DNA from 3 places in the Streptomyces sp. NPDC090127 genome. Region 1 is predicted to be linked to each of the others. Evidence: riboswitches for the same ligand, from Rfam matches in the RefSeq annotation. Region 1 holds a riboswitch; each other region holds the start of a gene.

Region 1 (4,605 bases):
GGCCGACTGGCGGGAGCGGATCGGCCGGGAGGCGGACGAGACCGTCAGCGTCCACGAACCGGAGCTCTTCTACGCGATCGGCCAGTTCTACGAGGACTTCTCCCAGATCCCGGACGAGGAGGTCGTCGCCTGCCTGGAGCGCCACCACGCCGGGCAGCTCCGGGGCGAGCAGGACCCCGAGGTGCGGATCCCGGTCGGGGAGGTGGAGGTCGAGGGCCGGCTGGTCGTGCCCGAGGGCGCACGGGGGATCGTGGTCTTCGCCCACGGGAGCGGCAGCAGCCGGCACAGCCCCCGCAACCGGGCCGTCGCCGAGAGCCTCGACCGGGCCGGGCTGGGCACCCTCCTGTTCGACCTGCTCACCGAGGAGGAGGCCGCCGACCGGAGCAACGTCTTCGACACCGAGCTCCTCGCCGGCCGGCTGACCCGGGCCACGCGCTGGCTGGCCGGACCCCCCGGCCTCGAAGGGCTGCCGACCGGCTGGTTCGGCGCGAGCACCGGCGCGGCGGCCGCCCTGTGGGCAGCCGCCGATCCGCTCTCCGAGGTGGCCGCCGTGGTCTCCCGCGGCGGCCGTCCGGACCTCGCGGGCCCGCGCCTCGCACAGGTGCGCGCCCCCACCCTGCTGATCGTGGGCGGCGAGGACCCGCTCGTACGGGACCTGAACGAGGACGCCCGCCGTCGGCTGCGGTGCGAGAACCGGCTCGTCGTCGTCCAGGGCGCCGGACACCTCTTCGAGGAGCCCGGCTCGCTGGAGCAGGTCGGTGAACTCGCCGCGAGCTGGTTCGCCGACCACTTCTAGCGGGGTGCCCCGGGGAGGGCGCCCAGCCGTCAGTACGCGCCGTTGACGTTGTCCATGGAGCCGTACCGGTCCGCCGCGTAGTTGCAGGCGGCGGTGATGTTGGCGACCGGGTCGAACGGGTCCATCGACGTACCGGGCACGTGGTAGGCGAGGAACGTCGGGTCGATCACCTGGAGCAAACCCTTGGACGGGGTGCCCTTGGCGGCGTTGGAGTCCCAGTTGTTGATGGCCTGCGGGTTGCCGGAGGACTCCCGCAGGATGTTGCGCTGGATGCCCTCGTACGAACCGGGGATGCCGTACTTCTGCATGATGTCCAGCGACTCGCGGATCCAGCCGTCGAGGTCGTCGGTGTAGCTCTTCGCGGCCACCGTGGTCGCCTGGGCGCCCTGCGCGGGGGCCTTGGCCTTAGACGGCGCCGCGGCGGGAGCCTTCGTCGGCGCGGCGGTCCGCTGCGAGCGGTCGGCGCGGTCCGCTGTCGTCGTACGGGCCTCGGACTTCTGCTTCGGAGCGGCGGCGGCCTTTCCACGAAGCGTCAGTTCCAGACCGGGGTGGATAAGTGACGGGTTGTCACCCACGGCCGCGCGATTCGCCTGGTACAGGGCCTTCCAGCCGCCCTGGACGCTCTGCTCCCGGGCGATCACCGAAAGGGAATCGCCCCGGGTGACGGTATACGTCGTGGCGGCGGAATTCGGTGCGGCCGGAACGGATTCCGCGATCTTCGCCGGGGCGCTGAGAACGGTCTTCTCGACGGTGGCGGTCGCGGGGGCCGTGGTGGGCGCGGCGTGTGCGGTGGCGGTGCCGACCAGGGGCAGCGCCAGGGCGGCGCCACCGGTGCTCGCGAGAGCGATTCCGCGGGTCAGGGGCCTTCTCTTGGGGCGCCGGTGCTTACCGTGTGCGGGCATGATGCAGTCCTCTCCGGCGCCTGCGGGGTGAGCTGTCGGGTTCGGGCTGGAGATGCCCGGTCACGCATGCGCGACTTCACCCCGAGCCGTGCCGTAAAAAACCGGACCGGCGAAATGGTGGGTCCCCCGCTCCTGCCTTCGGGTGAATGAGCGATGTGTTTTCGGACGGTGGCAGGATTCGGCGATCCGTCCGGGTCGAGGTGACCGTAGGCGAGAAATGTCGGCCGAAACAAGACGCCGAATGCACGGCCTGTTCGGCGGGGGATTCCCGAGCCGCGCCCGGCGCCCCGAACTTCCTTGGCGGGTAAGGGAACGGGGCCCGTGGGGAGATCGTTCGAGCCTCGGCGTGATTCGCCTCACCTGCCGTCTCATTCCGGACATGCGGGGAAAACCAGCCGAGTTGAGAAATGGGGCACAAGGGGGATTAAGCCCCTTGTGCCCCATTTTGGCCTGGGCTGCGGCTGTGCGGGCGTCAGCCGGTGACGCTCGGGGCGCCCGTCTCGATGTGGCCGGTGTAGCGGCGCGACCACGTGCCGTCGATGTCGGCCAGGATCGTGAAGTCGTACCAGCCGCCCTGGTACGCCACCGCGTTGAAGAAGTCCTCGCGCGAGGAGTTCGCCGCCACCGTGTACGTCCAGGGGCCGTCCGTGCGGTAGGCGTTCGAGCGGATGGTGAAGGTCACCGGTCCGGCCGAGGCGTTGGTGAGCTTGAAGAAGATCGCCGTCTTCCCGGTGCCCGCCTCGGTCGCGAACCGCGCCGCCACCTCGATCGCCTTGCCCGCCTTGGAGGCGTCGCCGATGAAGCGGCGCAGGAAGCGGTTGGGTCCCATCATCGAGATGTCGTATTTGCCCGCACCCGACCCGGTCCCGATGTTGAAGAAGTCCGTCGACGTGGCGCCCGGGTCGACCGTGTACTGCCAGGCCGCCGTGTCCCGGTGCTGGTGCGGGTGGATCGTGACGTGCGCCGGCCGCTTCGCCTGCGCGCCCCGGTTCGACATCGAGAACCAGGCGAGGATCTTGCCCGCCGCCCCGAACTCGAACCGGTCGAGGTTGCCGTTGACCTGGTACGGCAGCGCGCGCGCCGGGCGCGTCCCGGGTTCCTGCGCCGGCAGGGCGTTGTCCTGCGGCACCGGGTTGGGCAGCGGACCGCAGGTGTCCTGGCCGATGACCTTGGCCGTGGAGGGGAGACCCGAGGGGACGCCGTACACCGGGCGCGCGAAGTCGAAGACGCCCGTCAGGTCGCCGGTGACCTTCCGCCGCCAGGCGCTGATGTGGGGGCAGGTGGCGGGGGTGCCGAGGGCGGCCGTCCAGGTCTCCATGAAGCGCAGCACGGAGGTGTGGTCGAAGACCTCCGAGCTGACCCACCCGCCGCGCGTCCAGGGCGACATGACGAGCATCGGCACCCGGAAGCCCAGGCCGATCGGCACCCCGTCGATGTACTCGCCGGGGGTGCCGGGCGGGGCGACGGGCGGCGGCACGTGGTCGAAGAACCCGTCGTTCTCGTCGTAGTTGAGGAACAGCACGGTGGAGTCGAAGACCTCGGGGTCCGCGGCCAGCGCGCGGTAGACCAGGTCGACGAAGTGCGCGCCGTCGCCGGGCGGGGCGTAGGGGTGCTCGGAGAACGCCTCGCTCGCCACCACCCAGGAGACCTGCGGGAGCGTCCCGGCGACGACGTCGGCGCGGATCGCGGCGGCGATGTCGTCCGGCGTGGAACCGGTGACCTTCGGCACCGAGCCCATGCCGCGGTCGTACAGCGGGTCGCCCGGCCGGGCGTCGGTGAACTTCTTGAAGTACGCGAGGCCGTTGTCGCCGTAGTTGTCCTGGGCGTTCTGGTAGACCTTCCAGCTCACCCCGGCGCGCTGGAGCGCCTCGGCGTACGTCTCCCAGGTCAGCCCGGACTCCTCGCCGCCGTCCTTGCTGGAGGCGTCGATCTTCCCGCTCCACAGGAAGGTGCGGTTGGGGCCGGTGGCGCTGAGCGCCGAGCAGAAGTAGGCGTCGCAGACGGTGTAGTTGTCGGCGAGGGCGTAGTGGAACGGTATGTCGCCCCGGTCGAGATAGCCGAGGGTGCGGGTGTTGCCGACGCCCGTGACCCAGTTGTCCATCCGGCCCTTGTTCCACGCCGCGTGCTGCGAGGTCCAGCTGTGCGGCAGGTCGCCGTTGCACTGGGCGAGGGTCTCCCCGTCGACCCCGCCCGCCGGCGGGGTGGCGCTCAGCTTCCACGGGAACTGCCGGCCGCCCCAGTCGGGCTGCTGGAACATGCCCCAGCCGCCCGGGATGTTGCCCGCCGCCCGGTCGCCGAAGCCGCGTACGCCGCGCAGCCTGCCGAAGTAGTGGTCGAAGCTGCGGTTCTCCTGCATGAGGACCACGACGTGTCCGACGTCCTTGATGGTGCCGGTCGCGGCCGCGGCCGCGGCCGACGCCGTGCCGGACCCCGCGGGCAGTGCCGCGCCCGCCGCGATCCCTGCCCCGATCCCGACGAATCCCCTGCGGCTGATGGGAGTCAATGCCCCGCCTCTCGTGTCACCACGTGCCCCACTGGCACACGGTGGACAGGATGAGGGAGGGAGCCTTAAAGGTATACCTCCGTGCGGTAAGGCTTGGGTGAACATCCGAGGGGTGGCGCGTGGTGGGGCAGTGATTGGTTCGGGTGTGGACCAATGCGGCGGTGGGGGGAGTCCGATCCGTACGGCCTAGGGAGCCGCGCCCGTGCCGTCCCGGCGCACCATCAGCAGCGCCGCGTCGTCCTCCGCGTGCGGGCCGCCGGTGAGGGTGTCGAGGAGGTGGTCGGCGAGGTCCTCCAGATCGGGCGGCCCGGCCGAGAAGGCGGCCGCCAGCCGCGCGAGGCCGATGTCGAAGTCCTCGCCCGGCTTCTCCACGAGCCCGTCGGAGTAGAGCAGCAGCGTCCCGC
Region 2 (4,605 bases), on a different contig from region 1:
GCGACGAGCTCCTCGTAGTACTCGGTCATCTCGGCGGCCGAGCGGGACTTGCCCTCGAACGCGTACGAGCCGTCCTTGTAGAACTCGGACGCGGCGACGTCGAGCGCCAGCGCGATGTCCTTGCCCGGGACGTAGCCGGCCTGCTTGATGGCCTCCAGGATGAGGTCGAGCGCCTCACGGTTGGAGTCCAGGTTCGGGGCGAAGCCGCCCTCGTCGCCGAGGCCGGTGGACAGGCCCTTGGTCTTCAGGACGGACTTGAGGGTGTGGTAGACCTCGGTGCCCCAGCGCAGGGCCTCGGAGAAGGACTCCGCGCCGATCGGGGCGATCATGAACTCCTGGATGTCCACGTTGGAGTCGGCGTGCGACCCGCCGTTCAGGATGTTCATCATCGGAACGGGCAGCAGGTGCGCGTTCGGACCGCCGAGGTAGCGGAAGAGCGGGAGGTCGGAGGCCTCGGACGCGGCGTGCGCGACGGCGAGGGAGACGCCGAGGATGGCGTTGGCGCCGAGGGAGGCCTTGTTGTCCGTGGCGTCCAGGTCGAACATGGCCTGGTCGATGAGGCGCTGCTCGGTGGCGTCGTAGCCGACGAGCTCCGGGCCGATCTGCTCGATCACGGCGAGGACGGCCTTCTCGACGCCCTTGCCCAGGTAGCGGTTCTTGTCTCCGTCACGGAGCTCAATGGCCTCGAACGCACCGGTGGAGGCACCGGACGGAACAGCAGCACGGCCGGTGCTGCCGTCGTCGAGGCCGACCTCGACCTCGACCGTGGGGTTGCCTCGGGAGTCCAGGATTTCCCGGGCTACGACGACGTCGATGGACGGCACGAGCATCTCCTTCTGGGATGTGACGCTAGATGTGACGCTTGCGGTGCAGGGTCGCTTCGGCCTTGCGACAAGAGCCTAACCGGCTCCGGGGCTCCAGCCCGCCGGGCGCCCGCCCCCTGGGACGAAAAAGGACCCGAGGGCACGCATTCAGGCCCAAAGGCCCTCAGATCTACTCGACGGTAACCAGGGTCCGGGCCCCGGGGCGGCCCGCGGCGGGGGCCCCGGACGCGCGGAACCCCGGTCCGGAGCGCACGGGGGAAGGGCGCTCCGGACCGGGGTGGTCACCGCGGGAGGGTCGTGGGACTCGCGCGAGCCGCCGGACTCACGCGAGCCGCCGGGCTCACTTCAGGTGAAGCTGCTGGCCCGGGTAGATCAGGTCGGCGTCCTCGACGACGTCCTTGTTGAGCTCGAAGAGCTTCGCCCAGCCGCCCTTGACGTCCTGCGCGGCCGCGATCTTGCTCAGGGTGTCGCCGCCGACGACCTTGTACTCGCCGTCGCCCTTCTTGACCTTCTTGCCGGTCGGGGTGGTGACGGTCTTCTTCGACTCGGTCTTGGGGGCGGTCCGCTGCTCGCTGCGGGTCGTCGGCTGCTCGGCCTGACGCTCCTGCTTCGGGGCGGCCTGCGGGGCGGGCGCCTCCTCGACGGCACCGGTGTTCGGCGAGGCGGAGGAGAGGCCGACGCCGCAGCTCGGCCAGGCACCCTTGCCCTGGCCGGCGAGGACCTTCTCGGCGACCGCGATCTGCTGCGACTTGGAGGCCTGGTCGGCGCTGGCCGCGTAGGCGGTGCCACCGAAGGCGGCCCAGGTGGAGTTCGAGAACTGCAGGCCGCCGTAGTAGCCGTTGCCGGTGTTGATGGACCAGTCGCCGCCGGACTCGCACTGGGCGACCTTGTCCCACTCGGAGACGGTGGCGGCCGAGGCGGTGCCGGCGCCCATCAGCGGGGCGGCGACGGCGACACCGGCGACACCGGCGAGGGCGACGGCGCGGGTGGCCTTGGAGGGACGACGGTGTTTGCCCTTGGCGGAAAACAGCATGGGACTTCTCCTCACCGACGCCTACGAGGTGAGCTGTCGGGTTCGGGCCCTGTGAGTTGCCCGGCCGCGCGACCTTGCGCGCGGCTTCACCCCAAGCCGCTCTCGGCCGTCTGTCTCAACGGCCGGGGGCGGCGCTTACCTTGGGTCCCCCGCTCCTGCCTTCGGCGCATGACGCGACGACTGTTCCCATCGGCCGACGGCAGGATTCGGCGTTTCGGTCGACGGGGCCCGCGGTGGCGAGCGGTGACGACCGTAGACACAGACCCGGGGGAAGTTCAAAGACGTCCATGCGGGACAAAACGCCCCTACTTGCCTCGGGACGAAGGGTATTTACGCAGGTGAGAGGTGACGGAAGCAGAGTTTGCGGACGAGACACGCCAGTTGAGGCGAAGAGACCCTTGTCTCACTTGCGCAGAACCGGACATTCAGCCCCGAACTACCCGCGCCCCGCCGCCGCCCCGTCGGGCTGACCGACCGTGAGATCCAGGCTCTGGCCAGGGAGGATGAGGTCCGGGTCGACACCCACCGTCGTGCGGTTGGCGTCATAGAGGGCGCCCCAGCCGCCCGGCAGCGCGTTCTCCCGAGCGATGGCGGTGAGGTTGTCGCCGGGCTTGACGGTGTATTCGCCGATAGTGTCAGCGATGCCCTTTGCGGGCGGGTTGTCCGAAGTGTCCCCGGTGGGCTGCTTGTCGGCGTCGGCACCCGGTGTCGGCGCGTCGGACGGCGAGGCATGGCGGCCCGCTTCAGGGGCCTTGTCCGTATTGCCCGTCTCTTCCGGGGCTGCTCCGCCCCGGTGCTTGCCGGTGCCGGAGGTGGTCGGCGCCGGCGGCGTGGTGGACGCGTCGGGAGCGGAGGACTCGGGGCCGGATGCCCCGGGGGCGGGCGCCTCGGAGGCGGTCGTGGACGGCGCCGAGGGGGCGGAGGGCGCGGACGAGGTCTCGGACGGCGCGAGGGCCTCGGGCGGGGTGTCGACGGTCGGCAGCCCGACGGTCCGGCTGGACTCCGGGCTCGGGCCGATCGGCTCGCTCGGCCGGAAGGCCGGGCCGGGATCGATGTCGGGCTTGGTGCCGTCGTTGGTCAGACCGGCGATCGGGGCACAGGTCGCCCACTGCGTGTCGCCGGCGGCAAGGGCCCTTTCGGCCACGACGATCTGCTGCCCACGGCTGGCGAGGTCCGCGCTCGGTGCGTAGGCGAGACCGCCGTGCCGCTCCCAGCTCTCCTGGCTGAACTGGAGTCCGCCGTAGAGCCCGTTCCCGAAGTGGGCGCTCCACTGGCCGCCCGACTCGCACTCGGCGACCCGGTCCCAGGTCGCCGCGTCGGCGGCGGAGGCGGAGCCCGCTCCGAGGAGGGGCAGCGCGAGGGCCGATCCCGTCACGCCTGCGGCGACGACGATGGCGGGGGCCTGGCGGGGTCTGCGGTGTCGTCCGTTCCCGGAGCGCATGCGGAGCTGCCTTTCGCGTGACTGCTGAGGTGACGGTGAACGTAGCGGCATTCGAACGTCAGTCACAAGTCGATGCAGCGGAGATCACGTAAAAGTCACAGTCTTGACGGCTCGTCAGTTCGCGTGGGGGTGGGAAAGGGGGGAGAACTCCACCGGAAGCGTGCGCAATCCCCTCATGATGAGCCCGCCGCGCCAGCGCAGCTCGGCAGGATCGGCGCCAAGTCGCAGGTCCGGCAGGCGAGTCAGCAGCGTCGCCAGCGCGATCTGCCCTTCGAGCCGGGCGAGCGGCGCGCCGATGCAGTAGTGGATGCCGTGCCCGTAGCCGAGGTGCTGGTTGTCGCGGCGGGACAGGTCGAGCGTGTCGGGCTCGTGAAAGCGCGCCGGGTCGCGGTCGGCGGCGGCGAGCACGACGAGGACCGGGTCGCCCGCCGGGATCTCCTGGCCGCCGATCGTCAGCGGCTCCATGGCGTACCGCCAGGTCGCCAGCTCCACCGGCCCGTCGTAGCGCAGCAGCTCCTCGACACCGGTCTCCAGCAGGTCCCGTTCCCCGGCGGCGATCGAGGCCTGGAGCCGGGCCCGCTCCTCGGGGTGACGCAGCAGGGCGTACAGCCCGTTGCCGACCAGGTTGACGGTGGTCTCGAAGCCGGCGAAGAGAAGGATGAAGGCCATCGCGGCGGCTTCGTTCTCGGTGAGGTGCTCGCCGTGGTCGGAGGCCTTGATGAGCCCCGAGATCAGGTCGTCGCCGGGGTCGAGCCGCTTGCGGTGGATCAGCTCCGCGAGATAGCCGCGCATCTTCTTGACCGACCGCGCCACCCCGCCACGCGGCCCCCCGCCGTGCCGGATCATCATCCCGGCCCAGTCCCGGAAGTCGTCCTGGTCCTCCTCCGGCACCCCGAGGAGGTCGCAGATCGCGTAGATGGGCAGCGGGAAGGCGAACTCGTGGATGAGGTCGGCCTCCCCCTTCGCCGCGAAGGAGTCGATGAGCCGGTCGGTCAGCTCCTGCACCCGGGGCGCGAACTCGGCGACCCGGCGCGGGGTGAACGCCTTGGAGACGAGCCGGCGCAGCCGGGTGTGGTCGGGTGGGTCGATATTGAGCAGATGGGTCATCAGCTCGGCCTTGCGCTCGCCCGGGATCCCCGTCCTGCCCTTGGCGTGCGCGGACTCGGCGTGGTGCTCCGGGTTCTTCGACAGCCGCTGGTCGGCGAGGGCCTGCCGGGCGTCCGCGTACCGCGTCACCAGCCAGGCCTCGACCCCGCTCGGCAGCGTGGCCCGGTGCACGGGGGCGTGCTCGCGCAGCCAGGCGTAGG
Region 3 (4,605 bases), on a different contig from region 1:
CCGGTTCGCCGCCGAGGGCCCGACGCCCGAGGAGATGGAGCGCGCCCAGGCCCAGTTGGAGCGCGAGTGGCTGGACCGGCTCGGCACGGTCGCCGGCCGCGCCGACGAACTCTGCCGCTACGCCGTCCTGTTCGGCGACCCGCAGCTCGCCCTGACCGCCGTCAACCGCGTCCTGGACGTCACCGCCGAGGAGGTCCGGGCGGTCGCCGCGGCCCAGCTGCGCCCGGACAACCGCGCGGTGCTGGTCTACGAACCCATCGGTACGGAACAGAGCGACAGCGACGAGGAAGAGGGAGCGGACCAGTGACCGACGCTGCCGTGTCTTTGACGAACATGACCTTCCACCCGCAGCCGGAGCCGGGCACGGCAAGGCCCTGGGCCTTCCCCGCCCCGGACCGCGGAGCGCTGGACAACGGCCTGACGGTGCTGCGCTGCCACCGCCCGGGCCAGCAGGTCGTGGCCGTCGAGATCTTCCTCGACGCGCCCCTGGAGGCCGAGCCCGCCGGTCTCGACGGTGTCGCCACGATCATGGCCCGCGCCCTCTCCGAGGGCACCGACCAGCACACCGCCGAGGAGTTCGCCGCCGAGCTGGAGCGCTGCGGCGCCACCCTCGACGCGCACGCCGACCACCCGGGCGTACGGGTCTCCCTCGAGGTCCCCGTATCCCGGCTGCCCAAGGCGCTCGGGCTGCTCTCCGAGGCCCTCGTCGCGCCGGCGTTCCTCGACACCGAGATCGAACGCCTGGTGCGCAACCGGCTCGACGAGATCCCGCACGAGACGGCCAACCCCGCCCGCCGGGCGGCCAAGCAGCTCTCCAAGGAGCTCTTCCCGGCCGACTCCCGCATGTCCCGGCCACGCCAGGGCACCGAGGAGACGGTGAAGGCGATCGACGCCGCAGCCGTCCGCGCCTTCTTCCAGACGCACATGCGCCCGTCCACGGCCACCGCGGTCGTCGTCGGCGACCTGACCGACGTGGACCTCGACAAGGTCCTCGCCGAGTCGCTGGGCACCTGGACGGGGAACACCGCCGAGGCCCGCCCCATGCCGCCGATCACGGCCGACGACACCGGCCGCGTGGTCATCGTCGACCGCCCGGGCGCCGTCCAGACCCAGCTGCTGATCGGCCGCGTGGGCGCCGACCGGCACGACCGCGTCTGGCCCGCCCAGGTCCTCGGCACGTACTGCCTCGGCGGCACCCTCACCTCGCGCCTGGACCGCGTCCTGCGCGAGGAGAAGGGCTACACCTACGGCGTCCGCGCCTTCGGCCAGGTCGTGCGCTCCGACGGCAAGGGCAACGGCGCCTCGATGCTCGCCATCAGCGGCTCCGTCGACACCCCCAACACCGGCCCGGCACTTGACGACCTGTGGAAGGTGCTGCGCACCCTCGCCGCCGAGGGCCTGACGGACGCCGAGCGCGACGTGGCCGTGCAGAACCTGGTGGGCGTGGCGCCGCTCAAGTACGAGACCGCCGCCTCCGTCGCCGCGACGCTCGCCGACCAGGTCGAGCAGCACCTGCCGGACGACTTCCAGGCGCAGTTGTACGCACGCCTGGCCGAGACCGGCACGGTCGAGGCGACGGCGGCCGTCGTCAACGCCTTCCCGGTGGACCGGCTCGTCACCGTTCTCGTGGGTGACGCGGCGGAGATCGAGGAGCCGGTGCGCGCCCTCGGTATCGGTGAAGTGACCGTCGTCAGCGGCTGATTGAGCCCACCGCCGCCGTGCCGCGCCGGCGCGACCCGGCGGCGCACGAGGACCCCGACGTCACGGTACGTCGGGGTCCTCCTCTTTGTCCGTATTGCTGAGCGGTGTACTCGTATGCCCTGTGGCATGTCTTACAAACAGGCGTGTCTGTTTGGTGATTGAAAGATGATCCGCATACCGTCGGTCCGGCTGTTCGCCAGTTGCACCCGCCGCACCCGTGGCATCGGACAGTCATCGCCGAGTCCCCGTCAGGCGCGAGCCTGGGGAGCCGGGGACCCATACGAAGTCCCTGGGGTGAATCGGACGCCTTCGCACTCGTGCGGAGGGGCCCGTAGGAGACCTTCCTGCTCCGAACCCGTCAGCTAACCCGGTAGGCGAGAAGGAAGGAAAGGATCAGCCCCTACATGGCGTTCACCCGTGCCACCGGGAAGCATCGTGGTCCGAGCCGACTGGCGCGCCGTGGCGCCGGCTTCGCCGGCATCGCGACCCTCGCCACCACCGGCGTCATCGGCACCCTCGCTTCCCCGGCGCTCGCCGTCGACACGGACGCCCCCTCCCCGGAGGACACCGGTCTGACCCAGGTCGTCGTCGCCGACAACGCCCTCGCCGACACGATCGTCGCCCAGGCCGCGGCCCAGGAGCGCGAGGCCGCCGAGGCCGAGGCGAAGCGCGTGGCCGAGGCCCGCGCCCAGGCGGAGGCCAAGCGCAAGGCGGAGGCCCGCGCCAAGGAGATCCGCGAGGCCAAGGAGCGCGCCGCCCGCGAGGCCGAGCGCAAGCGCCTGAACGCCTTCCAGCTCCCCGTGGCCGGCTCGTACGTCTCCACCGGCTACAAGACCGGCGGCTCCCTCTGGTCCTCCGGCAGCCACTCCGGCGTCGACTTCCACGCCGCCTCCGGCACCAAGGTCGTCTCCGTCGGCTCCGGCACCGTCGTCGAGGCCGGCTGGGGCGGCGCGTACGGCAACAACGTCGTCATTCGGATGCACGACGGCACGTACACCCAGTACGGGCACCTCTCGGCCATCAGTGTCTCGGTCGGCCAGTCCGTCACTCCGGGCGAGCAGATAGGCATCTCGGGCTCGACGGGCAACTCGACCGGCCCGCACCTCCACTTCGAGGCCCGCACCAGCGCCGAGTACGGCTCGGACATCAACCCGGTCGCGTATCTGCGTGCCCGCGGCGTGACCGTCTGACCCTCGCCGTCACCCCCGTCCGGATCGCGTACCGGACGCGCACGTCAGAAAAGCCCCGGCTCGTACTGAGCCGGGGCTTTTCGTCGGCCAAAAGATATCCATGGTTCGTGAGGAGCCGTCGGAAATACCGCCCCGCTGCAATAGAGTCGCCGAACAACCGGTTTCGCGCGTATTCGAGGCGGAGGTCGATCATGCGCATTCCCGCGCAGTCGGTGTGCACGGCGATCCGGGACGACATCGTCCATGGCGTCTTCGAGCGCGGCGGCCGGCTCACCGAGGAGCAGTTGGCCCGCCGCTACGGAGTCTCCCGCGTCCCGGTCCGCGAGGCGCTGCGCACCCTGGAGTCCGAGGGTTTCGTGATCACCCGGCGCCACGCCGGCGCCCAGGTCGCCGAGCCCACCGAGCAGGAGGCGGCGGACCTCCTGGACATGCGGTCGCTCCTCGAGCCGCTCGGCGCGGCCCGCGCCGCCCAGCGCCGTACCGAGGCGCACCTCAAGGTGCTGCGCGGCCTGGTCAGGCTGGGGCAGGAGCGGGCCAGGCACGGCCAGGGGGACGACCTGCGCTCGCTCGGCGGTTGGTTCCACGAGACCTTGGCCCAGGCGTCGGGCAGCCCCGCGCTCACCGCCCTGCTCACCCAGCTGCGGCACAAGATCGCCTGGATGTACGCGGTGGAGGCTCCCGCCCAGCCCGTGGAGGCCTGGGCGGAGCACGGGGCGATCGTGGACGCGGTGGCGCGCGGCGACGCCGAACGGGCCCGGGCCCTGACCGCGCTGCACGCGGAGCGCTCCCTGCTGCTGCACCGGCTGAAGCGGCCCGGCCGGGGGGAGCGCGCGGGGCGGGCCGGGACTGTGAGGGGTTCGCAACACGTCGTCAACACGGCGAGCCTCCGGAATTAACGAGCAGGCCGTATACAAAGAGTGGGAATTGCGGACGGCTTTCTTCGTGCGGCCCCGGGATCGGGCTGCCCCGATCTCCGTGGAAATGCTTCGGGAATAGAAAGAAGCCGCACCCGCCGTTATGTCGGCGTGTGCGGCTTCTCGCGAATTCGTCCCGGAAGCCTCTCCGGAATTCGGCCCGGACGTCCGTCCGGCCGAGACGCGTCAGACGGTCTCGGGGAGCTCCTCGAGCCCCTCGGCAACCAGCTTCGCCAGACGGTCGAGCGCGGCCTCGGAGCCCTCGGCGTCCGAAGCGAGCACGATCTCCTCGCCGCCCTGCGCGCCCAGACCGAGCACCGCGAGCATCGACGCGGCGTTCACCGGGTTGCCATCGGCCTTGGCGATCGTCACGGGGACGCCGGAGGCCGTGGCGGCACGGACGAAGATGGAGGCGGGGCGGGCGTGCAGGCCCTCGGCCCAACCGACGTTGACGCGGCGCTCAGCCATGGTGTTGCCCTTCAAGTCTCAAGCGGGTTGTCTAGACCAGTCTCTCACGGGTCGCGGGATGCTCGTCGCCGACCTTCGGCCCCTACCGCGAGGCCGATCGGTCCTCCCTACCTTGCATGGTGCACACGCGCCGCGCGACCGGTGCCCATGTCGGACCCCGGCCGTACGCTTGGCCCATGCAGAGCGCGTCGGAACGTCCGGAGCAGGCGGAACACGAGTACCCCGACCACTGGGAAGCGGACGTCGTCCTCCGCGACGGCGGCACCGCGCGCATCCGGCCCATCACCGCCGACGACGCCGAACGGCTGGTCAGCTTCTACGAGCAGGTCTCG

The links. A riboswitch is a leader RNA that binds a small molecule or an ion and turns the genes downstream of it on or off. The one in region 1 is predicted to bind cyclic di-AMP.
Region 2: it holds a riboswitch for cyclic di-AMP, as region 1 does, so the genes downstream of both, ACIPPS_RS29880 (transglycosylase family protein) here and ACIPPS_RS12710 (transglycosylase SLT domain-containing protein) in region 1, are expected to answer to the same signal.
Region 3: it holds a riboswitch for cyclic di-AMP, as region 1 does, so the genes downstream of both, ACIPPS_RS30785 (M23 family metallopeptidase) here and ACIPPS_RS12710 (transglycosylase SLT domain-containing protein) in region 1, are expected to answer to the same signal.

The regions. Positions count from the first base shown of each region.
Region 1 is NZ_JBIVDE010000003.1:350,932-355,536, reverse strand. It holds gene ACIPPS_RS12715 (phosphoribosyltransferase family protein) at 1-796, shown strand, start outside; gene ACIPPS_RS12710 (transglycosylase SLT domain-containing protein) at 826-1,698, opposite strand; cyclic di-AMP (ydaO/yuaA leader) riboswitch at 1,703-1,861, opposite strand; gene ACIPPS_RS12705 (phosphocholine-specific phospholipase C) at 2,171-4,201, opposite strand; gene ACIPPS_RS12700 (SpoIIE family protein phosphatase) at 4,388-4,605, opposite strand, start outside.
Region 2 is NZ_JBIVDE010000009.1:288,775-293,379, reverse strand. It holds gene eno (phosphopyruvate hydratase) at 1-830, opposite strand, end outside; gene ACIPPS_RS29880 (transglycosylase family protein) at 1,165-1,857, opposite strand; cyclic di-AMP (ydaO/yuaA leader) riboswitch at 1,861-2,034, opposite strand; gene ACIPPS_RS29875 (transglycosylase family protein) at 2,294-3,298, opposite strand; gene ACIPPS_RS29870 (cytochrome P450) at 3,413-4,605, opposite strand, start outside.
Region 3 is NZ_JBIVDE010000010.1:120,105-124,709, forward strand. It holds gene ACIPPS_RS30775 (M16 family metallopeptidase) at 1-307, shown strand, start outside; gene ACIPPS_RS30780 (M16 family metallopeptidase) at 304-1,701, shown strand; cyclic di-AMP (ydaO/yuaA leader) riboswitch at 1,927-2,093, shown strand; gene ACIPPS_RS30785 (M23 family metallopeptidase) at 2,106-2,891, shown strand; gene ACIPPS_RS30790 (GntR family transcriptional regulator) at 3,083-3,787, shown strand; gene ACIPPS_RS30795 (HPr family phosphocarrier protein) at 3,992-4,273, opposite strand; gene ACIPPS_RS30800 (GNAT family N-acetyltransferase) at 4,450-4,605, shown strand, end outside.